Prochlorococcus marinus XMU1405: one gene and its partner. The protein of the gene in region 1 interacts with the protein of each later gene in a pairwise test. Links are inferred from orthologs where the notes say so. Each region holds a gene or a part of one and is shown in the gene's direction. Other genes may lie near its edges. The genes, in order: rlmB and tsaE.

Region 1 (17,191 bases):
TTTCAAGATCGGGTGTTACTATATCTACTGCTCTAATATCAGGATGGGAAAGAAGAGATGCTGCGAAATTTTCTTTTCTTTTGGGTATACCAGCTATCTCACTTGCAGCGATTGTTGAGTTTATTTCTTCTTTTAAAGAAATTTATTCATTAGGTTTTCTTCCTTTTTTTGTTGGCCTTGTTACGACATTTTTGTCGTCTTTATTAGCTATAGATTTCTTATTAAAGTATTTTTCTTCAAATGGGTTGAAAATATTCATTATATATAGAGTAATTTTTGGTGTTGTAATTCTTTTGTATTTATAGTTGACTGTAAAAAATTTTTGCAATTGTGGTAAGGTTTAGAAAAATTCTTTCTAATGAATATTTTTATATCTTTCCAACTAGGTGAAGTAGAAGTTTCAAATTTTACTATACTTATTTTAGCTTTTTTTTCTTCTTTTACATTTATTGCTGTAGGTATAAGTTCATATAAACTATACAAATCTCTTATAAATGATGAGGATAAGTAATCGGAACGGCGGGATTTGAACCCACGACCCCCACTACCCCAAAGTGGTGCGCTACCAAACTGCGCTACGCCCCGTCTCTTAACTATAAAGATAAGATTGATTTAAATGTTATTCTTTATAGGATTGTTATCAGATCTCAATACACACTTATCAACTTCCCAATTAAACTTTTCCCATATATGGTCTTTTAATTTATAGTTGCATCCATTAAAAAATCCTAACTTAACTTTTGTAGGAGAAGCAGAACAGTACTGCCTGCTTCCAGCAGATGCAAGATATTGTTGATGGTATTGTTCTGCATAAAAATATGAATCAATCATTTTTATTTCCGTTTCAATTAAGCCAAGATTTTTTGTGTTTAATTCCTTTTGATATTGTTCCTTACTGGCTAATATGATTTTAAAATTATCTTCTTTTGTATAGTATATTGCAGATCTATATTGAGTTCCCATATCATTACCTTGTCTGTTTTTTTGAGTAGGGTCATGACATTCCCAAAACATTTTTAATAAATCACTTATATCTATTTCCCTTTTATCCCATATAACTCTTACAACTTCTGAATGACCAGTTAAGCCGGAACATACTTCATAGTAAGTTGGATTACTTTTTTTGCCACCAGCATAACCTACGGAAGTTGTTATAACTCCAGGAAGTTTCCAAAAACATTTTTCAGCTCCCCAGAAACAACCACATCCAAAAATTATTTCATCTTCATGTATATTAGGATCTTTTTTTATATCTGTTTTTAATACCCTATGTAGTGGATGAGCATTGTTAGCTGAATTTACCCCTTCATTACTCATAATTTTTTTCAGGAATTGAAGCATATTTTAAATTTTTTTATTATAAGAAAAAATATTTACTTTTAGCTCTCAACAATTCTAGTAGCAAGTTCTCTTTCCCATAATTGTTTATATAGTCCTTCCTTATTAATTAAATCTTTATGTGACCCTTCTTGTACTATTTCCCCTTTATCCATTACTAAAACCCTATCACAAGTAGCTGCAACTGAAAGTTGGTGACTGATCATTATGATTGTTTTATTACTTCTATAATTCATTTCATCTATAATTCTTGCTGCAGTTTTATTATCTACACTTGCCAGCGCATCATCAAGAACGACTATAGGAGAATTAACAAGAAGTGCTCTTCCTAACGCAGTTCTTTGCCTTTGTCCACCACTTAATGTAATACCTCTTTCACCAACAATAGTTTTAAACTTTTGAGGAAAACTGTTGATATCATCAATTAAACCAGCTTTTGCGGCACTTTCTTTAACTAAAAGCTTAGAAGCTTTGGGTTCTCCAAAACTTAAGTTTTCTGATATTGTAGATGTAAATAGAAATGCTTCTTGAGGAACTATTGATATATTTTTTCTAAGATAACTTAATTTTAAATCTTTTACATCAATTTCATCTAAAAATAATTGATTGTCAGGAATTTCAATAGTTCTTCCTAGAGACTTTGCCAATGTTGTTTTACCACAACCTACAGGACCGACTATTGCAATAAGTTCTCCAGGATAAATTTTAAAATTGAGACCATTTAATGAGTTAAATTTTGATCCTGGATACTTTATTGTTAAATTTTTTGCTTCTAACAATCCTTTAACCTTTCTTTTTGAGAATTTAGTTTCTGGTCTATCTATAATATTTGGATTGCTCTGAAAGATTTCTTCCACGCGATCCAAACTTACTTGACCGAGTTGAAAAGTATTTAAGGTAAAACCTAATAGAGCTGTAGGGAAGACAAGTCTTTCTACGTAAAGAATTAAAGCTACTAAACCACCTATCGAAATAAATCCACTCTCTAATTGAAAAGTCCCTAGTGATAATAAAATCAATAATGAAATCGATGAAATACCCTGTAACAATGGGAAAAGAGTACTCGCTGTTCTTGCAAGTTTTATCGCTGAATTTCGATAATCATTGTTATACGTGTTAAATTCTTTTAACTCTGCATTCTCTTGCGCATAAATTTTGATGGCGCTTATACCAGAAAGATCTTCTTGTATTAAATCACTAAGTTTTGATAATGATTCTTGTTGTGCTTTTCTTTGATTAACCATCCTGCCACCGAATAGACTTACAATTCCAAGGATTAATGGAAATATCATTAAAGCTGAAATCGTTAATATTTTATTTATAGAAAACATTGAAGGAATAGTGAAGGAATAAGCTAAGACAATGTTGCACAAGCTTAAAACAGTAAAACCTAAGAGTCTTCTTATGTTTTCAACATCGCTTGTAGCTCTACTAATAATGTCGCCACTACCTTTTTTTTGGATCCATTCTGGATCTTGAATAAGTAAATGGTCAAAAAGTTTTTGACGAAGATTTACCTCTACTTTTCTACCTATACCGAAAACAATCTGTCTTGAAAATAATCTTATTAAACCCATACAAGTCGCTAAAAATATTAACCACAATGATTTTGAAATAACAAAATCCGAAGACAACCCATTTTGTAATTGGTCAATTATATTTTTTACTTCTAAGGGTATTAGAACACTTAATATATTAACTATTAAGAGAGCTATAGCCCCATATAAAAATTCTTTTTTGTAAGGTCTTAGGTATTTAGATATAACTTTTATCTTTAAATTTTTCATTTTATTTTGCCAATATGATTAAGATAATGTTTCATTTTTGAATATGTGAGCTAATTTTATAAATGATTCAGTATTTATTTATGGGTAACGAGCAAACTCATCCATTACATGAAACAGACAAGAACATTATAGATTCCCTTATCACAAAAAAAACTCCAGAAGATCTTGACTATATAAATTTAGCTAGATTAATAAATCGTTATACAAATTTCCCGGGAGAAATTGAAATAAAAAATGATATTGAAAAGATTTTAAAATTTTGGAAAATCACTAAAAATGAACTTTTTTCAAAAACAAAAAATATTTGGTCAAAGAGCTTCAGGCCTTCTAACACAAATAAAGATTTGGTAGGCTCAGGTTTTGATACCTCAAATTAAATTTTATCTTAATAATTTTTCTTCAATAAATAAATGTACTCGAATCTATCAAATGCTGAAATCCTAAATAATTTATTAGAGGGAAGGAACCTTGATGATTTAACTTCTAGATCTTTAATGCAGAGATGGCTTAATGGTGAAATTTCAGATGTCGAAACAGGAGCTTTTTTGAGTGCTTTGAGAGCTAAGTGCTCTACGGGTGTCGAACTAAGTTCTATGGCTGAAGAACTTTTAAATGTTTGTAAATTGCCAATAGCAAGACCAAATTTGTACTTGGTAGATACTTGTGGTACTGGAGGGGATGGAGCTAATACATTTAATATTTCAACTGCAGTAGCATTTGTAGCTGCATCATGTGGAGTAAAAATTGCAAAACACGGAAATAAAAGTGCTAGTGGGAAAGTTGGCTCTGCTGATGTTTTGTCGAATCTTGGTTTGAATTTAAATTGTTCTTTAGAAAAAGTAATCAATGCCGTAAGTGAAATTGGAATAACTTTTTTGTTCGCACCTGTTTGGCATAAATCATTAATAAAACTTGCTCCATTAAGAAAGACCCTTGGAATAAGGACTATATTTAATCAGCTTGGCCCATTGGTAAATCCTTTAAGACCCAATGCGCAAGTTTTAGGTGTTGCTTCTGAGGATCTTTTAAAACCTATGGGAAGCGCGCTTTTAAATATGGGTATGAATAGAGCAATAGTAGTACATGGTTCCGGCGGCCTTGATGAAGCTTCTCTTCAAGGAGTAAATAAATTAGTGTTTGTTGAGAATGGTGAATTAAAGTTTTCAGAAATAAATATTACAGATTTCAACCATGAAAATATCGCTAACGATAAGCTAGTTGTTTCTGATCTTCAGTCTAGCGAGGAAATATTAAAGTCTGTTTTGAATGGTTCTGGACAAAAATCTCATATCGACGTTGTTGCCTTGAATGTTGCTTTAGTTCTTTGGGCAGCAGGAATTGAGGATGACTTAAATGAAGGATTTAATAAAGCTTTATTTTCGATTAATAAAGGAGATCCTTGGAAAAAGTTCTTACTCTTAAAAAATTATTTATCCGCAAATTAATTTATTTCAAATTGATGATTAATCCATATAAGAAAAACGCAAAATTAGTTTTAAGTAATGGAACTGTATTTCCTGGATTTTATTTTGGTTTTTCTGGTACAGCTATTGGTGAAGTAGTCTTTAATACAGGTATGACGGGGTATCAAGAAGTTATTACTGATCCAAGTTATTACGGACAGATATTAACATTCACATATCCAGAGATTGGAAATACTGGTATTAATTTTGAAGATTCAGAATCTAATATCAATGTTAAAGGTATAATTGTTAGAAATTTTTCATCTAATGACAGCAATTGGAGATCTAAAAAAAATTTCAACCAATGGTTAGTTGAAAAAAACATAGTTGGTCTTTATGGAATTGATACAAGAGCTCTTGTTAAAATCTTAAGATCTAATGGATCTATGAATGGGGTTATCACCTCTGAAGACAAAACTGTAGAAAGTTGTTTAAAGATAATTAGTGATACGCCGAATATGAAGGGATTAAATTTATCTAAGGTAGTTTCAACTAAGGAACAATATTTATGGAAAAGCCATACAAAAACATTTTTTGATTTAAGAAAAAGATATGATGAATCTTCTAAAAAATTAAAAATAGTAGCAATTGATTTTGGAATTAAAAATTCAATTTTAAATAGACTTGTATCTCATGGTTGTGAAGTCTTGGTGATGCCTTCTCGATCTTCTATGAAAGATGTTCTATCTAAGAAGCCTGATGGTATTTTTTTCTCAAATGGTCCAGGAGACCCTTCTTCTGTTTCTGAAGGAATAGATTTAGCAAAATCACTTATTGAATATGGTGAAATACCTATGTTTGGTATTTGCCTTGGTCATCAAATATTTGGCTTAGCATTAGGAGGTTCAACTTATAAATTGCCTTTTGGACATCGTGGATTAAATCACCCTTGTGGCGAAAATAATAAAATTGAGATAACTAGTCAGAATCATGGCTTTGCTATCGATCCTAATTCTATCTCAAAGGATATAGTAAAAATAACCCACTACAACCTTAACGATAATACTGTGGCTGGACTGGAAGTTTATAATAAGCCAATATTTAGTGTGCAATATCATCCAGAAGCTGGACCTGGCCCACATGATTCAGATTATTTATTTAAAAAATTTGTTTCTCTAATGTTAGAAAGATGTTGACATATTGTTTTCTTTTGATTTGATAATTACATTTGATATATTAATTTATTGGAGGTACTAGATCATAGAAGATTTCCAGAAGCTAACGGTTTCTTTAAGAGGAAACCTTGAAGTTAAAAAAAACATTATTGTTTTTACTTTTAAAGGACAACTTGATGCTTTCTCTGAAAAACAATTTAAGACTTTTGTTGCTGATAACTTAAAAAATGAGCTTCCATTTGTTATTGATCTTACAAAAATAGATTTTTTAGACTCATCGGGACTTGGAGCTCTTGTTCAAACAAGTAAAGAATGCAAAAAGTCGAAACTTGGTTTTTCTGTCGTTGGCAATTCGAGAGTAGCTCAAACAATTAAACTTGTTCGTTTAGGTGATTTTCTTAACTTGAAGTCAAGCCTTGAAGATGCATTAAATTATTTGAAAAATTGAATTATTGGATTCAAAACTTGGTTCCATATGGATCACCAGAGGATATAGGTGTTATTCAACTTGCTTGGCTTGGAGATTCTGTATGGGAGCTTCACCAAAGACTAAAACATGTTCATTTCCCTTTAAAATCTAAAGATCTCCATTTATCTGTAGTAAACGAGGTAAAAGCAAAATCTCAATCAAAATCATTAAGTCAAATTGAACATTTATTAAATTCAAACGAAATAGATCTAATTAGGCGTGCTAGAAATAAAACAAAGAGATATCCAAAATCTTCAGACCCCACCATATACTCTAGAGCAACTGGTTTTGAAACTCTTATTGGCTGGCTATTTTTAAAAGATCCTCAAAGATTATCAACACTTTTTGAATATTTAGAATTAAAAATGAATTGAATCTATGAAAAACTCCTCAAATAAATTCCGTGGAAAAAATAATAAAGAGTACACAAGAAATTCAGATTTTGGTAATTACTCAAAGAATACAAATCGTTCAAAAAAAAATGATAGATTTTTGAACAATTCCCCTAATAATACGAAAGTTGAAAATTTAAAAAAAAATAATGAAAATAATACTTTTTCGTCTTTTAAAAGAAGAAATTTAAGATTTAAATCTAATTCAGAATTTCCTAATAAAAGTTCTGATATGCATCAAAAGTTTAATAATGATAAAAATTTTGATGATTGGATTTGGGGTAAACATTCGGTTTATGAGGCTCTTAGTGGTGATAGAGCAATTAATAGGATTTGGTGTACTTCGGAAATTTTTTCTTCAGACAAATTCTATATTTTGCTTAAGGATCTTAAATCAAAAGGAGTTCTTATTGAAGAAGTTTCTTGGAACAGGCTTTCGCAAATGACATATGGAGCTTCACATCAAGGTATTGCATTGCAGTTAGCGTGCTCTAAAACAATATCCTTAGAGCAATTAATAGATTTTTCTAAACACAATTGTCAAAAGCCTATATTAGTCGCATTAGACGGTATAACTGATCCTCATAATGTTGGTGCGATTATTAGATCAGCAGAAGCATTTGATTGCAAGGGTGTAATTATTCCTCAGAGAAGGTCTGCAGGATTGACTGGAACAGTCGCCAAGGTAGCTGCAGGAGCCTTAGAACACCTTCACATTAGTAGAGTTGTCAACTTAAATAGAGCTCTTGAGGAACTTAAGAAAAATGGTTTTATTGTTGTTGGCTTATCTGGAGATGGTCAATTATCTATCTCAAATTTTCAAGAAAAAGGACCTTTGGTAGTTGTAGTTGGCTCTGAAGACAAAGGTATTTCTTTACTTACTCAGAAAAAATGCGATTTTATATTAAGTATTTCTCTTAAAGGTAAGACTTCAAGTTTAAATGCCTCTGTGGCGGCCGCAATATCATTATTTCACTTGACAGGTAAATAATTTTTATTATTAGAAATCACTTTTTTAAAGATCACTAAAATGTTGTTGTTTCAATACATTAATATGATTAATAAAAATTTATTGAATTTTCACTACAAAATTGTATAGAATTTAACAAGAATTGATGGTCAAACAGGCCAAAAAAATTGATTAGAAATTTTGGAAACAAACTTGGTTTAGCCTGGTGGGCTAAAATTGAGACAGATGAACCTAGTAATACCTACTGGTTCGGCCCATTTATTACTAAACGTAGTTTAAAAGAAAATATGTCTTCTTTTATTAAAGATCTTTCTGATGAAGGGTCCAAAAATATTAAACACAGTCTAGTACGTTGCAAAAAAGAAGAACCTTTAACTGTTTGATAACATTGATTTTATGATTTTAAGAAATGAATAAGATATGAATTTTAATTCTTTAAGAAATGAAATTACCAGTAATAACGTTTCTGTTAAGGAATTTGTTAGTGATATCTTTGCAAAAATCGATCAAAAAGATCCTGAAATTAATTCATATATTTGTATTACAAAAGATAATGCTATTGAGCAAGCAGAGAATATTGATAAATTAATTCAAAATAAAGAAAAACTGCCTCCTCTCGCGGGGATCCCAATAGCAATAAAGGATAATATTTGCACCAAAGGAGTTGCAACAACTTGTGCAAGTAAAATGCTCAAAAGCTTTGTTGCGCCTTATGAATCCACCGCTTCGAGCAAATTATGGTCTTCAGGGGGAATTTGTTTAGGAAAAACAAATTTAGATGAATTTGCAATGGGGAGTTCAACCGAAACTTCTGTATTTGGTGTTACTTCAAATCCTTGGGATACTAATAGAGTTCCCGGAGGAAGTTCTGGAGGTAGTGCAGCCTCTGTAGCTGCTGGATTATGTGCAGCCGCTATAGGTTCTGATACTGGAGGATCAATAAGACAACCAGCTTCTTTTTGTGGCGTCGTAGGTCTTAAACCTACTTATGGCAGAGTTAGTAGATGGGGGCTTGTAGCATTTGCTAGCTCTCTTGATCAAATTGGCCCAATTACAAATACTGTCTCAGATGCTGCTGAAATTCTTTATTCAATATCTGGTAAAGATCCCTTAGATTCAACATGTCTTGATAAGCCAGTCCCAAATTATTTGACTGACTTAAATAAATCTATAAAGGGTTTAAAAATTGGAATCATTAAAGAATGTTTTAATCACCCAGGACTTAATCCAGAAGTTAAGGAATCTGTTATTTCTGGAGTTGATAGATTCCAAGCTTTAGGGGCTGAAATTAGTGAAGTTGAATGTCCTAGATTTAATGATGGAATTGCGACATATTATGTTATTGCACCATCTGAAGCCTCCGCAAATTTAGCTAGATATGATGGAGTTAAATATGGCTACAGATCGAATGAAGGTACAAATCTTATAGATATGACTTCAAAAAGTAGAGCTGAAGGTTTTGGAGATGAGGTACAAAGAAGAATTTTGATAGGTACTTATGCATTGTCAGCTGGATACAGTGATGCGTATTACAAGAAGGCACAAAAAGTTAGGACACTTATAAGAAAAGATTTTGATAATGCTTTTAAGAAAGTAGATGTTTTATTAACTCCAACTTGCCCAACCACAGCTTTTTTGAAGGGAGATTTTGTAAATGATCCACTCTCAATGTATTTGTCTGACTTATTAACTGTTCCTGCTAATTTAGCAGGCCTCCCAGCAATTAGTATTCCTTGTGGTTTTGATACTAGAGGATTACCTATTGGAATGCAATTAATAGGCAATGTATTAGAAGAAGATAGAATATTGAATGCCGCAAATATCTTTGAAATTGATGCTCAGGTAATTAAGAACAGACCTTTATTTTAAATTTGTATTAATAATTAATTTGTAATCACAAAGTATAGATCTTTTAGAAATTTTCTCTATCTTATATATATAAATTATTCGAATATGGCTTTCGTTCCTCTTCATAATCATAGTGACTACAGCTTGCTTGATGGTGCCAGTCAAATTTCAAAAATTGTAGATAGAGCTTGTGATCTTGGAATGGAATCGATAGCTCTTACTGATCATGGAGTTATGTATGGTGTTCTTGATTTGGTCAAGAAGTGTAAAGAGAAAGGTATAAAACCAATTATTGGTAATGAAATGTATGTGATTAATGGTTCTATTGATGATCCTCAACCAAAAAAAGAAAAAAGATATCATTTGGTGGTGTTAGCAAAAAATTATAATGGATATAAGAATTTAGTGAAGTTAACAACAATTAGTCACCTAAATGGGATGAGAGGTCGAGGCATTTTTTCTAGACCATGTATTGATAAATCTCTTTTAAGCAAATATAGTGATGGTTTGATAGTTTCTACAGCTTGTCTTGGTGGAGAGATACCTCAGGCTATCTTAAAAGGTAGATTAGACGTAGCAGAGGATATAGCACTTTGGTATAAAAAATTATTTGCAGATGACTTCTATTTAGAAATACAAGATCACGGTTCTATTGAGGATAGAATTGTTAACGTTGAATTAATAAAAATTGGGAAGAAGCATCAAATAAAGGTAATCGCAACCAACGATGCCCACTATTTATCAAGCATGGATGTTGAAGCACATGATGCTTTGCTTTGTGTATTAACAGGAAAACTAATAAGTGATGAAAAAAGATTGAGATATACCGGTACAGAATATATTAAAAGTGAAAGTGAAATGCTTGAACTTTTTAAAGATCATATTGATGATGAATCAATTATTGAGGCAGTTAACAATACAGTAGAAATTTCTCAGAAAGTTGAAGAATTTGATTTGTTTGGTAATTATAGAATGCCAAAATTCCCTCTTAACGAAGATACAGATTCATTTTCTTTCCTTACACAATTATCTAATAAAGGCCTTTTAAATAGACTTAAAAAAAATGATCTTACAGAAGTTGATGAGAACTATAAAAAAAGACTATCTTCCGAATTAAAAATTATTAAAGATATGGGCTTCCCAGATTATTTTTTGGTTGTTTGGGACTACATCAAATTTGCTAGAGATAATTCTATCCCTGTAGGACCAGGTAGAGGATCTGCAGCAGGCTCATTAGTAGCCTATGCTCTTCAAATTACAAATATAGATCCTGTTGAGCATGGATTGTTGTTTGAAAGATTTTTAAATCCAGCAAGAAAGTCAATGCCAGATATTGACACCGACTTTTGTATTGATAGGAGAAATGAAGTTATTGATTATGTTACTAATCGTTATGGAGAGGAGAAAGTTGCGCAAATAATTACTTTCAATAAGATGACCTCTAAGGCAGTTTTAAAAGATGTTGCAAGAGTTTTAGATATACCTTATGGAGAAGCGGACAAATTGGCTAAGTTAATACCGGTTGTAAGAGGAAAACCTTATAAATTAAATGAAATGATTGACAAGAATTCACCTAGCCAAGAGTTTAGAGAAAAATATATTAATGATAATAGGGTGAAAAAATGGGTTGATTTGGCTTTGAGAATTGAAGGAACTAATAAAACATATGGAGTTCATGCTGCTGGAGTTGTTATCGCATCAGATCCTCTTGACGAACTTGTACCTCTTCAAAGAAATAATGAAGGGCAAATAATAACCCAATATTCTATGGACGATATCGAATCACTTGGATTATTGAAAATGGATTTCTTGGGTCTTAAGAATCTGACAATGATTGAAAAGACAGTTTCTCTTATTAATCAATCTACTGGAAGGAAAATAAACATTGATGAGTTACCACAAAATGATGGTAAAACCTTTGAGCTTATCGGGAGAGGAGATCTTGAAGGTATTTTTCAACTTGAATCCTCCGGAATGAAACAGGTCGTTAAGGATTTCAAACCTAACTCTCTAGAGGATATTTCGTCCATACTTGCTCTTTATAGACCTGGTCCTCTTGATGCAGGCCTAATACCTAAATTTATAAATCGAAAAAATGGGAATGAAAAGATTGATTTCCCTCATCCTTTTATTAAGTCAATTCTCACTGAAACTTATGGAATTATGGTTTATCAAGAACAAATCATGAAAATTGCTCAAGACCTAGCCGGTTATTCTCTTGGTGATGCTGATTTACTTCGAAGAGCGATGGGGAAAAAGAAAGTTTCTGAAATGGTAAAGCATAGGAATATTTTTGTAGATGGCTCTATGAAGAAAGGTGTAAATGAAAAATTAGCAAATGATCTTTTTGATCAAATGGTTTTATTTGCAGAATATTGTTTTAACAAAAGCCATTCAACTGCTTATGGTGCTGTAACTTATCAAACTGCATTTTTGAAAGCTCATTTTCCTGTTGCATATATGGCAGCCCTTTTAAGCGTTAATTCTGGCTCTAGCGACAAGATGCAAAGATATATTTCTAATTGTTATTCCATGGGAATAGAAGTTATTTCGCCGAGCATTAATTTTTCTGGGGTTGATTTCACTATTAAGAATAATCAGATTTTATTCGGGTTGTCGGCAATTAAGAATTTAGGGGATTCTGCAATAAGAAATATAATTGAAAACCGAAATAGTTTTGGAACCTTTAAGTCATTATCGGATCTGTGCGACCGTTTGCCTTCTAATATTCTTAATAAAAGAAGTCTTGAATCTCTTATTCATTGTGGAGCACTAGACGAGTTTTCAAATGATAATAATAGAGCTCAGTTATTGTCAGATCTTGATCATGTTATTGAGTGGGCCTCTTCAAGAAATCGTGATAGATTGTCTGGCCAAGGAAATCTATTTGACTCTAAAGAAGAATTTTCTAATGTTGCTTTTTCAGATTCACAATTAGCTAAGGTTGATGATTATTCACTTATTGAGAAATTAAAGTTAGAAAAACAGCTATTAGGCTTTTATTTATCTGATCATCCTCTAAAGCATTTAACTAAGCCAGCAAAACTCGTATCACCTATAAGCATTTCTCAGTTAGAAGAAACAAAAGATAGAACCAAAGTCTCTTTAGTTGGAATGATTCCTGATTTAAAGCAAATTACAACGAGAAAGGGAGATAGGATGGCTATAGTTCAGCTAGAAGATCTTTCTGGGAGTTGCGAAGCAATTGTTTTTCCAAAAACCTATGTCAGATTATCAGAATATCTTTTGACTGATACTAGATTATTAGTATGGGGAACAATTGATAAAAAAAGTGATAAGACTCAGTTAATTATTGATGATTGCAGAGAAATAGATAATCTTAAATTGCTTATTATTAATCTTGAAAGTTCTCAAGCATCAGATGTAAGAGTACAAAATACTTTGAGAGACTGTTTAATTAAATTTAAACCAGATAAAGGTAGATGTGGAATTAAGATTCCTGTTTTGGCTGCAGTAAGAAATAAAAATAGTGTTACATACGTTAAATTTGGAGATCAGTTCTGTATAGGAGATATACAAGGAGCATGCAAATTTTTAGAAGATAAATCATTCCAAGTTAAATTAAAATCTTTAGTTTCTTAGATTAACTTTTATCCTCAAAATTTTGAGTTGCAGGTTTGAAGGCTGCTTTAGCTCGTTGTATGTTCATTGGAATATTTTCAATACCAAAAAATGATCCAGGCTCTTTATCCCAACTAGCCGATAATATTCCAAAACTCAATCCTGCTAGACCTAGCAAGAAAAAAAGTGCTGAAATTGCAATTGTTGACGAAGGAGGTATTTCAGCAATATTCCTTGTAACTATAATGTAGCTAACAACAAAAACCGACATTCCAAGTATTGTCGGTATTCCTGCTGTAAAAAAAATTCTCCTTGCCATTCTATCCGCAACATATTTGGGTATCCCACTTGATGATCGTTTTTGCGTTGTTAAAGTATTAGAGGTTTTTTCTAAATTAGCAAACGCTGTTTGCTCAGAATAAACTTTTTTCTTTTTATTACTTGTCTTTTTTTTAGATTGCTTTTTTTTCATTAATTGAAATCATCCTCTGATTCCAATTTTCTTAACTAGCTCTTGATATTTCTGAACGTTTTTGTCTTTTATGTAAGATAGTAATCTTTTCCTTTTGCCAATCATTTTTAATAATCCTTGCCTTGAAGCAAAATCATGAATGTTTCCTTGGAGGTGGTCACTTAATTTCGATATTCTTTTGGAAAGCATTGCTACTTGAACTTCAACTGAACCTGTATCTGTTGGATGTACTTGATGAGTTTCAATCAGCTTTTGTTTTTCAGCTGTATCTAATGACATAAAATTTTATTTTCTTTATAATATAATACTACTTCATCTAACAAAATTACTACTATCCTTATCTAGATAATTCATAGCTAATTTCAATAAATTTTCAAATGATAAATTATTTTCTTTTTTAGCAAGTAAATTTATTTCTTTAATAATAATTGGCAAAATAGTCTTTATTTCTTTATTTTTATAATTTAATGATTGAAGGGTTAACTGAAGGTCCTCTATCATTTTATTAATTTCTGGATCCTTAATCTCAAATTCATCTTTGCCTTTTTCTTCTTCAAATTGTATTTCACTTTTAAATTTATTTTTTAATTCTAAAATTAACCGATCACTCATTTTTTGTCCTATACCAGGTACGGAACATATTAACTTTTTGTTTTGTGTTTTTATTGCATTGATAACTTCACTAATAGAAAATTTATTTAATATTCCTATACCAATTTGAGATCCAACACCTCGAATACTTAAAATTTCAATAAAGAAATTCTTTTGATCTTTTGATGTAAACCCAAATAATAAATCTGAATCCTCTTTCTTAATATGTTTTATCCAGAGAGTAATATTTTTATTAGATATCTGATTTGTTTTTAATATGAGAAAAAATGATTCTAGTATTTGTATTTCGTAACCTAATCCTTGGCAGTTTATTAGGACAAAAAATTTTTGATTAGTTTGCCATAATTCAATTAATTCTCCATTTATCCAACTAATCAATTAACCACCATCCACTTGACATCCAATTAGTGCTCCAGCAGTACCGCCAGCCGGAACGGCCCAAAATCTATCTTTCCCTCTAGTGGATGATAGTGCTATTCCAGCACCAAGAATACCACCAATAACAGAACCTTCACGACAGTCATTTTCTTCTATTTTTTCAGCTTTGCTTTCACCTCCACAAGGTATTACAACGTCTACTTCATAACTTTTTACATAGCCTGGGTTTGATTTAGTCCCAGGAATGTACTCCTCTCTATATTCAGTTCTTGTACAAGTTACTGACTTTGGGGTTGTTGCTTTGACTTGAACTATAGGAGAAAAACAAAATAATAAAGCTAAATAGAAAAATTTCACCGTTTTTTTTTATTCTTTCAATATTCTATGTCCTTTTGAGTATTTTGGAAGTAGATATAATAGTTCCTAATAAAACTAGAGAGGCACCTAATAAAAAATTTATATTTATTATTTCACTAAAAAACATAATCCCCCAAATCGACCCGAATAAAACTTGCAAATAGTTAATTGTTGAAGCTTCTGAAGCAGGTAATTTTTTTAAACCTATAGTTAGGAACGTCTGACCTAATTGAGTAAAAAAGCCAATTCCAATTATCCAAAATAATTCATTCCAATTTGGTGTAACCCAGTTGAGTAATACTATTGGTAATAAGGTTATAAAAGAAACAAGTGGGAAATATTCAATAATTACATAAACATCTTCAGTTAATGAAAGTTTCTTAACTGTAACGTAAGCTAATGCTGTGAAGATTGCTCCAAGAAATGCTATCGAAATCGAAATATTCTCAATTTCAACGTTTATATTTGATAATTGACTTGGATTTAATATTACAAATATTCCTAGCCAACCAATAATTAAAGCTAGAATTATATTACGAGTTATTTTTTCGTTTATAAATATGCCTGCAAAAATAGATATAAAAATAGGATATGTGTACTGAATGACAGTTGATATGCTCAGTGGCATCTTTCTTATCGCATAAAAAATACAAACCAAAGCAAAAGTTCCTAAAACACCTCTTAAGATAAGTAAAGGTTTATTTTTGCCCCAAGGATTTATATTTTTTAGATTAATTATGAATAATGTAATAATTAAGCTTAATAATGATCTGAATAAAACTAATTCATAAATAGGTATCCTTTTATCAATATTTTTTACGCATAAAGTCATTAAACTAAAGAAGAATGAGGCTAATACCAAATTAAACTTATTCAATGAACTAAATTTTTTTTCTAATTCTGCGATATTTATCATTTAAAAAATAGTTTTTTTATGAAATTAAGTAGATTCTTATTTGATTTTGACCTATAACAAATAAATCTTCATTTATTTTTGAAAAAGTCTCAATGGTTCATTCTATACACCCAAGAACTATTCAAGAGGTGAAGGAAAAGGCAGATATTGTTGACGTTATATCTGAACATATTGTCCTTAAGAAAAAAGGTAAGGAATTTGTTGGGATTTGTCCTTTTCATGATGATACTAAGCCATCTATGACAGTATCACCAAATAAACAATTCTATTACTGTTTTTCTTGTGGTGCAGGAGGAAATTCTATTAAATTTTTAATGGAATTTACTCGTGCAAATTTTTCAGATGTTGTACTTTCTCTCGCTAAAAAAAATAATATAAATGTTGAAAATCTTGAGGGTCCCCAAGTAGAAGCCTATAAAAAACAACTATCTAGAAAGGAAGAACTTTATAAAATATTAAGAGTCACTAAAAATTGGTTTAAGTCTCAATTAAATAATTCTCTTGGTTTTGAAGCCATGAAATATTTAACATCTAAGAGAAACTTGAGTAACAAGATTATTGATAACTTTGAATTAGGTTTTGCCCCAAATTCATGGAATGATTTATTTAATTATCTTTCCAAGGTAGAAAAATTCCCCATTAATTTAATATTAGCCTCAGGTCTTGCAATTTCTAAAGATAATTCTGACAAGATTTACGATCGTTTTAGAAATAGATTAATTGTTCCAATACATGATATGCAGGGAAGAGTAGTTGCCTTTGGAGGAAGATCTCTTGATGGTCAGGAACCCAAATATCTTAATTCTCCTGAATCAGAGATATTTGAAAAGGGAAAAATGTTGTTTGCCTTCGAAAAAGCTTCTAGTGATATTAGAAAAAGAGATAAAGCTATTATTGTTGAAGGCTACTTTGATGTTATTTCTCTTCATTCAAAGGGTATAACTAATTCTGTGGCTTCTCTCGGTACCGCATTAAATAAGTATCAAATTTCTCAACTATGTAGATGTACAGATAATAAAAATATAATTTTAAATTTTGATTCTGATAATGCAGGAATTTTAGCTACAAAAAGAGTAATTAAAGAAGTTGAGACTCTATCCCTTCATGATCAAATTAATCTTAAGATACTTCAACTAAGTCATTATAAAGATCCTGACGAATATTTGAATAGCCATACACCTGAAGATTATTTTAATTTAATTGATAATTCATCCTTTTGGATTGATTGGGAGATTGATCAGATCTTTAAAGATCAAGATTTAACTAAGTCTGAAATTTTCCAAAGTGTTATTTCTTCATTGGTAAAATTGTTGAGTAAATTGCCTCAATCATCAACCAGAACTCATTATTTACAAAAAGTTTCCGAACAATTAAGTAAGGGACAAGCTAGGTTAGCAATACAGTTTGAACAAGATTTAAGAAATCAAGTAAAGGGATTTCGTTGGCATGGTAGATCAAAAAAATTTGAACAACCAAATGAAATTTCCCGACG
Region 2 (12,440 bases), on another replicon or contig:
CGGCACACTGCAAATCCATCCATTTTTGGGAGCATCACATCAAGAACTATCAAGTCTGGTGAATCTCTGTGGAAAGATTCAAGAGCTTCTTCACCATTAGTTGCTGAATAAACTTGATATCCTGCTAGTTGAAGTCTTGTAACTAATACCTTCAATACTGCTGGTTCATCATCTACAACTAAAATTCTTGCTTTTGACATAGTTAAAAAAAATTTCCAGATATTTCAAAGCAAATATTATTGCATTGAAATTTATTCTAACAATTAAAAATATAACATTAAGAACCCTCAAAGAGATATTTCTGGTATTCACAAAAATTTTAAATAAATTGAAGATATAACTTCTTAAAAGCACTTTTAACTTCTTAACGGCATTTATCAATAGAATTTTCTTCTTGAAAATTTAAACATTCTTAAAAGTTGGGAGCAAATAAAGGGAGCAAACAAACCTGTCAAAAAGACTTCAGCCAAGATATTTTTAACACCGGGAATAAACATTAAAGAATTACTATCTGAAAAATTTCTTAACAAAATTTGTGAGAGATTAAGAGTCCCACAAAAAAAACTTCCAAAAATACAAATTAAACCATACCTAAAATGTCCCACCAACATATCACTATGTAATTTAATTCTCCCAAACAAAAATCCACAAAAAATTAAGCCTGGTATTTGAGAAAAATTATTATCTAAAGTTAAAGAATCTAAAATTAGACCTATAAATAAACCAAATACTAATCCATTAATAGATCCATTAAGCATTGACCAAGGCAATAACCAAAATAACGGCCAATATGGCTGAACGCCTAAAAATCCAAGCCAATTAGGGTGCCACAAAAAAATAATTGGGATAAAAATAAAGCTTATTATCGATAAATTTTTTGTAAAAAATTTCTTCATTAAATTTTTACTTTTAAAATTTGCACCCAATCAATTAAATGAGGATTTGCCAAAAGTGAAATCTTTGCCGTTTTTCTTGATCGAGATATGTCATCTATAGATTGGACAATCCCAATAGGAATATTTGGAGGTAATAAAGAACTAGCAGGAGAAGATGATACAAAATCTCCTATTTGAATATCAGCATCTTTCGAATACAGTATAAGGCTAGGATGATCATCTCCTGAACCAACTAGTAGCCCATTAATTTGACTTCTATCTATCCATACACCTAATTTACTTTCTGGAGAAGTTAATAATGTTACCGAAGAAGTAAAAAAAGACGTATTATTTACTCTTCCTAATAATCCACCTGGGCCAGTAACAGTACTACCAATTTCCACTCCATCTTTTGAACCTTTGTTTAAAATTATTTGTCTCCACCAACCTCCTGTTTTTCTGGAAATCACTGCTGCTGAAATATTGTCTTTATTGGATGATTGTTGAAGAGATAAAATTTCCCGCAATCTTATATTATCCTTTTTAAAAAGATTCAATTTTATTGTAGATTCTTGATCAATGCTCTTTAGAATTATTTCTTTTTGAAATTGACCAGGCCAAAAAGGCTTGGAAATAAAGTAAAAAAAATCTTTATATAAAGATCCTTTGGAAATCCTTACGAAAGCTAAAAATAAAAAAATTCCAAAGAATATCCAAATTTTCTTTTTATGCCACCAACGACTAGAAGAAATTCGTCGGATATCTAACATAATTATTAATCTCTTATCGCGTTCCTTATAAAGTCTGGAGTATCAACAACTCTTTTAAGTTTTTTAAAATCATCTAAAACCTCCCCACATCCATTAACTACACAAAGCAATGGATTTTCTGCTACATGAGTAAAAATTCCCGTTTCATCGCTCAATAAATCATTAATGCCTCTAACTAAAGCTCCACCTCCAGCAAGCATAATCCCCCTATCAACAATATCTGCAGCAAGTTCAGGAGGAGTTCGCTCTAAAGTTCTTTTTACAGCTTCAATTATTTTGCTTAGAGTTTCAGCCATAGCTTCTCTAATTTCTCCTGAGGTCAACGTTACTGACCTAGGTAGACCAGATAAAAGATGTAAACCCCTCACCTCTAAAGTAGTTTTATCAAATTCATCATCAGGAAATGCAGAACCAATCTTTATCTTAATATCTTCTGCAGTTCTCTCTCCAACAACTAAATTATGAACTTTTTTAAGATATAAGGCAATTGATTCATTTATTTCATCACCAGCTATTCGAACAGATTCACTTAAAACAGTTCCACCCAAGCTTAATACTGCTACCTCGGTAGTACCACCACCAATATCAACAATCATAGTTCCAATTGGCTCAGTTACTGGTAATGATGCACCTATTGCTGCTGCCACAGGTTCATCTATTAAGTGGACTTCTCTAGCTCCTGCTAATCCAGCTTCTCTTACTGCTCTTCGCTCGACACTGGTCACTCCACTTGGAATACCAATAACTATTCTTGGAGCAACTATCCCCTTTCCTTCATTACATTTTTGAATAAATGTTTTTATCATTTGCTCCGCAGCATCAAAATCTGCAATAACACCATCTCTAAGCGGTCTTACGGCTCTAATATTGCCAGGTGTTCTTCCAAGCATTAACTTTGCTTCTTTACCAACAGCCAATGGAATCCCTTCCTCTAAATCCATAGCTACTACAGAAGGTTCTTGTAAAACAACACCTTTACCTGATACGTGTATTAGGGTGTTGGCCGTCCCTAAATCTATGCCAATGTCTCTAGAAAATTTAAATCTGTTAAAAATCACAATAGGAATTCTTTTTTATAAATAATATATCTATTTTTTGTTAAGCTTTCACAATTCTCTCGTTTAGTTATGAATAGCACGCAAAACTTTGAGCAGAACCTAAAAATATGAGTAGTATAAAAATAAAAAAATTATGGAAATTAATACTATTAATCTGGTTGGCAGAGCCGGTAGAGAACCCGATGTCAGATATTTTGAATCTGGAAGTATCGTAGCTAATTTCACTCTTGCAGTGAACAGAAGAAGTAGAGATGAGGAGCCTGACTGGTTTAATTTAGAAATATGGGGCAAGCAAGCACAAATAGCGGCAGATTACGTTAAAAAAGGATCTTTAATTGGAATTACAGGAAGCTTTAAAATTGATAGTTGGAAAGATAAAAATACTGGAGAGGATAGATATAAACCAGTTGTTAGAGTTGATAGATTAAACTTATTAAGCTCCCGAAAAGAGTCAGATAATAACCAATATTCTAATAGTAGTAACTCTAGTGAAATCCCATTTTAAGCTCTATTTTTTTTTAAAAATCTAATAAGTATTCTTATAAAAAAAGAAAAGAAAATTAAAATTAAAATAGGCTTTACAACATATTTGATTTGATCTAAGTAAGTTTCAATGATTAAATAATTTTCACCAAATAAAAAACCTGCATAAGTAAGAAGTGCTACCCATAACAAGCTCCCAAATGTAGTCCAAATCAAAAATTTTCTTAATGGCATAAGTTCTACGCCTGCGGGAACTGAAATTAAAGTTCTTATACCTGGTACTAATCGGCCCCAAAAAACTAAAGAAACACCGTATTTATCAAACCACCTTTTACTTTTACTTAAATCATTAGAAGAAATACCAAGATATTTTCCTTTTTTATCTAGAAAATTTGAAAGTCTTTTTTCATTTACTAATCTTCCTAAGTAATACCAAGGCAATGATCCTAAAATTGTTCCAAGTAATCCCCAAAAAACTAAAATATAGAAATTTAATTTTTGTTGATAAACGAAAAATCCTCCTAATGGCATGATTATTTCCGAAGGAATTGGAGGTATTATATTTTCTAAAAACATAGCCAAACAAATAGTAAGGTATGCAATTGTGGAATTCTTTTCAACAGCCAAACTAATATAGTCCGGAATTGAATTAAGAAAATTCACAAAAATTAAAGTCAACCTTAGTATCTATAAAGCTCTGGTTTATAAGGTCCTTCAACAGAGACATTAATATAATCAGCTTGTTCCTTAGTTAATTTTGTTAATTTTGCACCAATTTTATCAAGATGTAATCTAGCTACCATCTCATCCAAATGTTTTGGTAAAACATAAACCTCTTTTGCATATTTTTCAGACTTATTGAAAAGTTCAATTTGAGCTAATACTTGATTAGTAAAAGAGTTACTCATAACAAAACTTGGATGTCCAGTTGCACAACCTAAGTTAACTAATCTTCCCTCGGCTAAAAGAATTATTTTATTGCCACTCGGTAAAGTTATGTGATCAACCTGCGGCTTAATATTTTCCCATGGATAATCTTTCAATGAAGCCACATCAATTTCATTATCGAAATGCCCAATATTGCAGACTATGGCCTCATCTTTCATCTTGACAAGATTTTCATTTGTTATTACCTGATAATTCCCAGTTGCTGTAACAAATATATCTATATCTTCCACAACATCGTCTAATGTAACAACGCTAAAACCTTCCATTGCCGCTTGAAGAGCACAAATTGGATCAACTTCAGCAACTTTTACAATTGCACCAAGTCCTCTTAGAGACTGTGCTGAACCTTTACCTACATCTCCAAAACCCATTACTAAAGCAACTTTCCCAGCAATCATCACATCAGTAGCACGCTTTATGCTGTCAACTAGAGATTCTCGGCAGCCATATAAATTATCAAATTTGCTCTTAGTTACTGAATCATTAACGTTGATAGCAGGGAAAGGTAAAGCATTTTGTTTTTGAAGTTGATAAAGTCTTGCAACTCCTGTTGTAGTTTCTTCAGTAACACCAACAATATTACCCTTAATTCTAGAATAGAAGTCACTATCGGTTTCCAACTTAGACTTAATAGAATTGAATAAAGCAATTTCTTCTTCATTACTGGGATTATTTAAAACTGATAAATCTTTTTCTGCTTTACTTCCGAGTATCAATAAGCCAGTTGCATCTCCCCCATCATCAAGGATCATATTTGGAGAGTCTGAACCCCAATCGAGTATATAGTGGGTATATTGCCAATATTCATCAAGAGTCTCACCTTTTTTTGCGTAAACAGAAATTCCTTGATCTGCTATTGCTGCAGCCGCATGATCTTGAGTTGAAAAAATATTACATGAAGCCCATTTCACTTCTGCACCAAGAGCAACAAGAGTTTCTATTAATACTGCTGTCTGAATAGTCATATGAAGACTTCCAGCTATTTTTGCACCTTTAAGTGGCTTTTCAGATTGATATTTATCTCTAAGTGCCATTAATCCAGGCATTTCAGTTTCTGCAATTTTAATTTCTTTACGACCAAAATCTGATAAGGCAATATCAGCAATTACGTAATTTGGTGTGGAGGTTTTAACTGAGTTTGCAATAACCATATCTAGTAAATACTTTTTCTATTAAACTATAAATGATTTTTATGCAATTTTGTGTTTGTTGAAAATTTAAAAGAAACTTTAAATTTAGGGAAAAAACTCTCACAAAAATTAAATCCCCAATCAATAGTTTTATTAAAGGGTCCAATAGGGGCTGGGAAAACTTCATTTGTACAAGGAATTGCAAGAGGCTTATCAATATCTGAGGACATTACAAGCCCTACATTTGCTTTATCGCATCACTATAACTCCGGAAAAATTCCACTAATACACCTAGATTTATACAGATTAAAAAATTTTTCTTCAGCAAAAGAAGTTTTTATTTCAGAAGAAGAAGAGGCAATACAAAGACAAGCAATTTTAGTTATTGAATGGCCAGAATTAATAGAACCAGTTATTGATAATTTCTGGAAAATAGAAATTAGTTACGCAAAAAATTATGGAAGACATTACGAAATAAGAGATCCCAAAAATTTATTAACCTTCTCATAATATGGCTGTTGCTCGATAGCGCCTTCACCAAGACAAGTTAATAATCCACAAACACTTGCGAACTTGATGCAATCTTCTATCTCTAGTTCATTGGAAGGATAGCCTGAAGAAATTAATTTTGAAATTAAGCCAGCTAGAAAAGCATCGCCTGCGCCAGTTGTATCAACAATTTTTTGTGAAGTAGGAGTATCAGTACTTCCCTGCAATCCATTGACATACCATCTAACGGGATTTTTCCCATCAGTTATTATTACATCTGGTTTATTAGATAATTGTTGAGAAATTAGCAAGGGATTTTCATTTTCAAAAAACAAAGTTGCTTCTTCCTTAGCAAGTTTTAAAACATTTGCATGATTTAAAAATTTCTTGATTAAATCAACTCTCGCGGCTTTACTAGTTTCTGATGAAAGACTTGAATGATCCCAAAACACCTCTCTCCAATTCAAATCAATAACTATTTTGACATCAAATTTTTTAGCCTGTTCAAGAAGGAAAAAAATAGTCTCTGCTGATATTGAAGATGATAATAATATCGTTCCTGTAACCAAATATTTTGTTTCTAGAAAAGATTTCTCCAAATTTAGAATTTCTTGTTGGATTAATTTCTTGCTTAGAATTTCGTCTGCAAAGCATGAATGAGAACGTTTCTCAAAGCCTGAAAAAAAACGATCTCCAAATTGATCTCTATCGACATTAACCACGCGAGTAGATGAATCATTATCTATTTGCAAGAAATCTAAATTAACGTCCAATTCATTAAATTGCATAATCAATTTTTTTCCATAATCATCACTTCCCAAACTTCCTATAAATATCGAATCTATTTTTAATTTTCTTAATGCACAAGCAACATTAGCCGGCGCACCACCCAAAAAATCTGTAAATCCTTGATTTGACTTATTTCTGATTCTGTCAATTAAAGCCTCTCCAACACATATGACCTTTTTCTTTTTCATAAAATGAACGCATTTTCTTACCTAAGAATAATTTATTAAAAACGAATAATTTTTTTTTGAATTAAAGTTTAATTAAAAGCGTATTCATAGTGTCTTTAAATAAATCCGAAACTTGGAAGTGGAAGAATTGGGAAATTTCTTGGTCTTTATCAAAAGAATCTGCTTCTGAAAAAAATATTAAAATATTATTAGTTCACGGATTTGGGGCATCAAAAAACCACTGGAGACATAATCAAGATTTTCTCGGTAAATTTTCTAACTGCTACGCAATAGACTTATTAGGATTTGGGCAAAGCAGTCAGCCTAGTGCTTTATTAAATTACGAACCTGATAGAGAAAACTCAATTAAATATTCATTTGACTTATGGGGTGATCAAATATCAACATTTTGTACAGAGGTAATAAAATCTCCTGTTTACTTGGTAGGGAATTCAATTGGTGGTGTTATTGCATTGAAAGCTGCTGAAATCCTCAAAGATAATTGTAAAGGTGTCATTTTGATTGATTGTGCACAAAGAACTATGGATGATAAACGCTTGAAAAAAAATGATATTTTGATGAATTTACTTAGGCCCTTATTAAAAACGTTGGTAAGACAAAGAATAATTAGTAATACTCTATTTAATAGAGCTGCCAATCCAAAAGTTATAAAGAAAATACTTGAACAAGCTTACCCTTCAGGAAAAAATATAGATGAAGAACTAATAGAAATTTTATATAAACCGTCTAAGAGGAAAAACTCTAAGGAGGCATTTCGTGGCTTTATTAACTTATTTGATGACTATCTTGCTACAGATCTATTTGATAAGATCGGTACCCCAATTCAATTAATTTGGGGAGAAAAAGATCCTTGGGAATCATTAAATGAAGCAATAGAATGGAAAAAAAAATTCAATAATATTAAGAGATTAGATATAGTTAAAGGTGCTGGACATTGTCCTCACGATGAAGAACCTGAAGAAACGAATAAGTTAATATGTGACTTTCTTCAGGAAACAAAATAAGCTTCAACGTTATCACTAAGTCTTCTCAAACCTCTTAATCCATCTCGCTCTAGATTTCTCACTCGATCCCTACTTATTCCTAATACCCTCCCGATACCTGTAAGAGACATTGGCTCATCACCATCCATACCGTATCTCATTCTTAATACTCTACATTGCAGATCTGGTAATTGATGCAAAAGAGAATGGAGATCGCCCCTCATACAATCCATCTCTATTTGTTCATCAGGCAAATCCTCTCCGCCTGCAAGTAAATCTAATAAAACAGTATCTTCACCATCGCCAACTTTTGTTTCTAAACTCACTGGCTGTCCAGCTTTGCACATCAAATCTTTAACATCTTCTTCGGGAAGCTCTACGTATTTTGCAAGTTCACTTACTGTTGGGGTTCTAGACATTTCTTGACTTAACTCTCTTTGACCTTTTTTTAATTTGTTCAACATTTCAGTTATGTGAATTGGTAGCCTTATTGCCCTACTTTTTTCAGCTATTGCTCTAGTAATACCTTGTCTAATCCACCAATATGCATAAGTTGAAAATTTATAGCCTCTAGCAGGGTCAAACTTTTCAACTCCTCTAACTAATCCTATTGTTCCCTCTTGAATTAAATCTAATAATTCCATGTTTCTTTTAGTATATTTTTTTGCAACACTTACTACCAACCTTAAATTAGCTGCAACCATTCTCTCTTTAGCCCTCTGTCCAGCTCTTTGTCTTTTTTTTATAATTGAAGTAGATAAACTTAATTTATTTGATAATTCCTCAATACTTGGCTTATCGCCTGTTAATTCAATAATTTCTAATTCTGCTCTCTCAACTTGCATATATTCTTGGACCTGCCTGCCAAGAGTAATTTCTTGCTCGTGGGATAAAAGCGGAACTCTACCTATGTCCCTTAAATAAGATCTTACAAGATCAACATCATTACTAGCTTTTAAACTTGATATTGACGCCAATTTATTTTCACTCAAAGTTTCAGAAGACATGAAAGATTTTTATTGTTTTGTAAACAATACCATTAAGAAATGTAAAGTTAAACAAAAAAATCCACAAATTTACAAAAATGAGAATAAATACCTAGTGTTTATATTAAAGAAAAGCTTAACAACCATTTTGCTGTACTTAGATAAATAAATACTCCTGCAATATCCGTGACAGTTGTTATAAAAGGAGATGACATTAAAGCAGGGTCCAATCTCATTCTGTCAAACAACAAAGGAAGAATAGCTCCCGTTGTTGCAGCTAAGGTAGTTATGGATATTAAACTTATTCCTACCGCAGAGGCTATTAAAGGACCTTCGCCTTGCCACCATGCGAAAGGAAATACTACCAGCATCATCAAAACTCCTAAAAGCGCCCCAGTTATTGCTTCCTTAACTACTGCCTTAATAGCACCAAGAGATTTCAATTTTTGAGTACTTAAACCTCTAATAACAACTGTTGAGCTTTGAGCGCCAACATTCCCCCCAGTTCCTATGAGCAACGGAATAAATGCAGCCAACAAAACTATTTCTTTTAATATTTGATCATTCATCGCTATCACTCTCGTTGTCAAACCATTCGCCAAAACCAGAATTAACAACCACAGAATTCTTCTTCGAGTTATCGTAAATAAACTACTTTGAAAATAATCATCTTCATCTCCAGATTGAACTGCCCCAGCGGCATAAATATCTCTTGTTGCTTCTTGCTCTATAACATCAATTAAATCATCTACAGTAACTATCCCGACAAGTCTTTTTTCTTTATCAACTACTGGGAGAGCTAAAAAATCATATCTTTGTATTGCTCTAGCGACCTCTTCTTGATTTGTATTCGTGGAAATATTAACTACATCTTTTGTCATAACATCTCCAATTGGCTTAGAAGGATCAGCAGTTACGAGGTCTCTCAAAGAAAGAATACCCGTTAAATGTCTTTCTTTATCAGTTACGTATAAACTATAAATTGTTTCTGTAAATGGAGCTCTTTTTCTGACTAGAGAAAGAGCCTCAGATGCTGTTTGCATCTCTTTAAGATCTATGAATTCAGTTGTCATTAATCGGCCTGCAGTTTCAGGTTCATATCCAAGTAATTCAGCTGTAACTTTCCTTTCACCAGGACTAAGAGCAGACAAAAATTTTCGTACAACTTTTGCAGGTAATTCGTCAAAGAGTTGAACTCTATCATCGGGAGACATTTTCTCAACGATTTCTAAAACTTCTCCTGAACGTAGTCTGTCTAATAATGTTTGTTGAACTATTGGATCTAAATATTCGTACACCTCAATTGCCTCATTTTTCTTTAACAACCGAAATGCTAATGCCTGCAATATTAAAGGAAGGCTTCCAATAGCATCTGCAATATCAACAGGTTGTGAAGGTTCTAAAAGTAACTTTGCTTCATCATAATTTCCTGCAACAAGCAATTCTTCAAGTTGAATAATAATATTTTCTCTAATACTTAAGTCAGAAGATAAGGATGTAACCGCTTCAAGATTATTTTCATTCATAAATATAATCCCTTGTCAAAGTAACAACACCATTATAAGAAATTTAAGTAATTTTTCTACTTATCCAAAACCCAAAATACATTGTAAATAGATTTATGATAATAATTGAATTAAAAGAAATTATAAATTTTATCCAATCTCCTTGATTAAATATTTTGTACAAAAAATATATAAATCCACTAAAAGATGTAAAGGACGAAAAGAAACCGTTTAACATAATTTTTTCTCTCGAGTAACTTAATCTTTTTGCAATGACAAAACCAAAAAAAAATGATCCAAAGATTGAAACAACTAAACTATTATTTATAAATGCCCTTAAAAATGTACCAATATAACAGGCAAAAAGAATACCACTAAAACTTTTTATTTTCATTTAATAATATGCATTAAATAATAACCCAAATAAAAACATACAAATGAGATTAATAATACTTCTAGATAGTGAAAAAATAAACGGATAAATTTTCTCTTTTGTAATAAAAGAAATAGTTGATATATAAAAGCAGAAAATGTACTAAAACATCCTAAAAAACTGGTATAAAATAAAAATAAAATTTTATTATTGATAAAATTTAATGCTACTAGAATTCCCAATAAAAAGGATGAAATGAAATTAACTATTGAAGTATTTTGAATATTAAATCCTGTATTAATTTTTAAATTATTTTGTATCAACATCCTTAGTATTAATCCAAAAGCACTCCCAAATAAAACAATAATTGTTGAGGAAATATCCAAAATTTACATTTTTATCCAGCCTTTTGTAATCTTATTAGGATCATCTAATAATTTATTAGAAGCCAACTCTACCCTAACCCAAATTTCACTTTCGCTAACTTTCCAATTACGTAAAACTGATAAAGTTGTACCAATATCAATAATTAATAATTCTCTAGAATTAATTTCAGGGAAAGAATAAAGAGAAGTATTAGAAGTCAATATAATTTCGTTTATATTACTGAAAAACTTATTTTGATCTAATGTTTTCTGAATCCCACCAGCAGGTAAAGTTATTGGAGCAATTAGTGCGAAAATAATTAAGCAGAAATTCTTGAGAAAATTATTAATCATATATCTAAAGTTGCCATATCTAATTTACTACTGTGAGTTTCAATAAATTCTCTTCTAGGTGCAACTTTATCTCCCATTAATATGTTAAAAATTCTGTCAGCTTCAAGTGCATCTTCAATTTCAACTCTTTTCATCATCCTAGTTTCGGGATTCATAGTTGTATCCCATAATTGTTTTGGCATCATCTCACCTAATCCCTTGAATCTCTGGATATTGTAATTTGCATTTTCTCCAAAACCTAAAACAGTATCCTTTAATTGATTCTCGTTATAACAATACTTATGATTTTTACCTCTCTCTACTTTATAAAGAGGAGGACAAGCTATATATATATAACCTTTTTCGACAAGCTCTCTTTGATATCTATAGAAAAATGTTAATAATAAAGTTCTAATATGAGCTCCATCAACATCAGCATCAGTCATAATTACTACTCTGTGATATCTTAAGGAACTAACATCAAACTCTTCACCTTTAATTCCTAATCCTAAAGCTGTTATTAATGATTGAATTTCTGTATTTTTGTAAATTTTAGTATCATCAGTTTTTTCGATATTCAGAATCTTACCCCTAAGAGGCAAAATAGCCTGAAAATTTCGATCTCTGCCTTGTTTTGCTGAGCCTCCAGCAGAATCGCCCTCAACAATATATATTTCTGATTCTGAGGGATCTCTAGAACTGCAATCAGCTAATTTTCCTGGCAAGGTTGAACTTTCAAGAACACTTTTTCTTCTGACTAATTCTCTAGCCCTTCTTGCAGCTTCTGCTGCATTAAAAGATTGAATTGCTTTTTCAAGAATCAAGTCCAAAATTCCAGGATTGAATTCCATAAATTTTGTAAGAGCTTCGCCAATAAGAGAATCAACAATTCCTCTTACTTCGGTATTACCTAATTTAGTTTTTGTTTGTCCTTCAAATTCTGGATCAGGAACTTTAACTGATAAAACCACAGTTAACCCCTCTCTAATATTTTCGCCAGCTAAATTTTTTTCAATATCTTTTCTTTTACCCCTCTTTTTAGCCAAATTATTAAAAGTTCTAGTTAAAACTGTCTTTAATCCTTCAATATGGGTACCCCCATCAATAGTTCTGATATTATTCGCAAATCCTAAAATATTATCTGAAAATACATCTGAACACCATT

What was found.
Region 2: the proteins of rlmB (region 1) and tsaE interact in binary tests that used the Escherichia coli proteins (3 or more experiments, as listed by UniProt). The link is inferred for Prochlorococcus marinus XMU1405 from one-to-one orthologs.

What each region holds. Positions count from the first base shown.
Region 1 is NZ_JAAORF010000002.1:148,660-165,850, forward strand. What follows is about bases 5,562-8,552. They hold rlmB (23S rRNA (guanosine(2251)-2'-O)-methyltransferase RlmB), read left to right. Parts: upstream 5,562-6,550; coding sequence 6,551-7,555; downstream 7,556-8,552. Other genes in these bases: carA (glutamine-hydrolyzing carbamoyl-phosphate synthase small subunit), read left to right, coding at 5,562-5,724; HA148_RS04370 (STAS domain-containing protein), read left to right, coding at 5,789-6,151; HA148_RS04375 (ribonuclease III domain-containing protein), read left to right, coding at 6,148-6,546; HA148_RS04385 (DUF1816 domain-containing protein), read left to right, coding at 7,702-7,917; gatA (Asp-tRNA(Asn)/Glu-tRNA(Gln) amidotransferase subunit GatA), read left to right, coding at 7,955-8,552. Also shown: HA148_RS04330 (undecaprenyl-diphosphate phosphatase), read left to right, coding at 1-305; HA148_RS04335 (hypothetical protein), read left to right, coding at 359-511; peptide-methionine (S)-S-oxide reductase MsrA, read right to left, coding at 613-1,341; HA148_RS04350 (ABC transporter ATP-binding protein), read right to left, coding at 1,380-3,125; HA148_RS04355 (DUF3288 family protein), read left to right, coding at 3,206-3,502; trpD (anthranilate phosphoribosyltransferase), read left to right, coding at 3,536-4,570; more of carA, read left to right, coding at 4,585-5,561; more of gatA, read left to right, coding at 8,553-9,403; HA148_RS04395 (DNA polymerase III subunit alpha), read left to right, coding at 9,488-12,985; HA148_RS04400 (PAM68 family protein), read right to left, coding at 12,987-13,436; rpsO (30S ribosomal protein S15), read right to left, coding at 13,446-13,715; Holliday junction branch migration protein RuvA, read right to left, coding at 13,749-14,426; HA148_RS04415 (glycine zipper 2TM domain-containing protein), read right to left, coding at 14,427-14,783; HA148_RS04420 (DMT family transporter), read right to left, coding at 14,809-15,699; dnaG (DNA primase), read left to right, coding at 15,792-17,191. UniProt on the Escherichia coli protein: Specifically methylates the ribose of guanosine 2251 in 23S rRNA.
Region 2 is NZ_JAAORF010000003.1:545,604-558,043, forward strand. The notes cover bases 4,341-7,055. They hold tsaE (tRNA (adenosine(37)-N6)-threonylcarbamoyltransferase complex ATPase subunit type 1 TsaE), read left to right. Parts: upstream 4,341-5,336; coding sequence 5,337-5,774; downstream 5,775-7,055. Other genes in these bases: ahcY (adenosylhomocysteinase), read right to left, coding at 4,341-5,285; HA148_RS09085 (carbohydrate kinase family protein), read right to left, coding at 5,732-6,730; HA148_RS09090 (alpha/beta fold hydrolase), read left to right, coding at 6,820-7,055. In the rest of the region: response regulator transcription factor RpaB, read right to left, coding at 1-200; HA148_RS09050 (hypothetical protein), read right to left, coding at 378-896; rod shape-determining protein MreC, read right to left, coding at 896-1,645; HA148_RS09060 (rod shape-determining protein), read right to left, coding at 1,651-2,703; HA148_RS09065 (single-stranded DNA-binding protein), read left to right, coding at 2,837-3,208; HA148_RS09070 (DedA family protein), read right to left, coding at 3,205-3,864; more of ahcY, read right to left, coding at 3,867-4,340; more of HA148_RS09090, read left to right, coding at 7,056-7,734; HA148_RS09095 (RpoD/SigA family RNA polymerase sigma factor), read right to left, coding at 7,719-8,720; mgtE (magnesium transporter), read right to left, coding at 8,819-10,225; HA148_RS09600 (CrcB family protein), read right to left, coding at 10,269-10,598; HA148_RS09105 (fluoride efflux transporter FluC), read right to left, coding at 10,595-10,963; HA148_RS09110 (hypothetical protein), read right to left, coding at 10,967-11,296; gyrB (DNA topoisomerase (ATP-hydrolyzing) subunit B), read right to left, coding at 11,293-12,440. UniProt on the Escherichia coli protein: Required for the formation of a threonylcarbamoyl group on adenosine at position 37 (t(6)A37) in tRNAs that read codons beginning with adenine.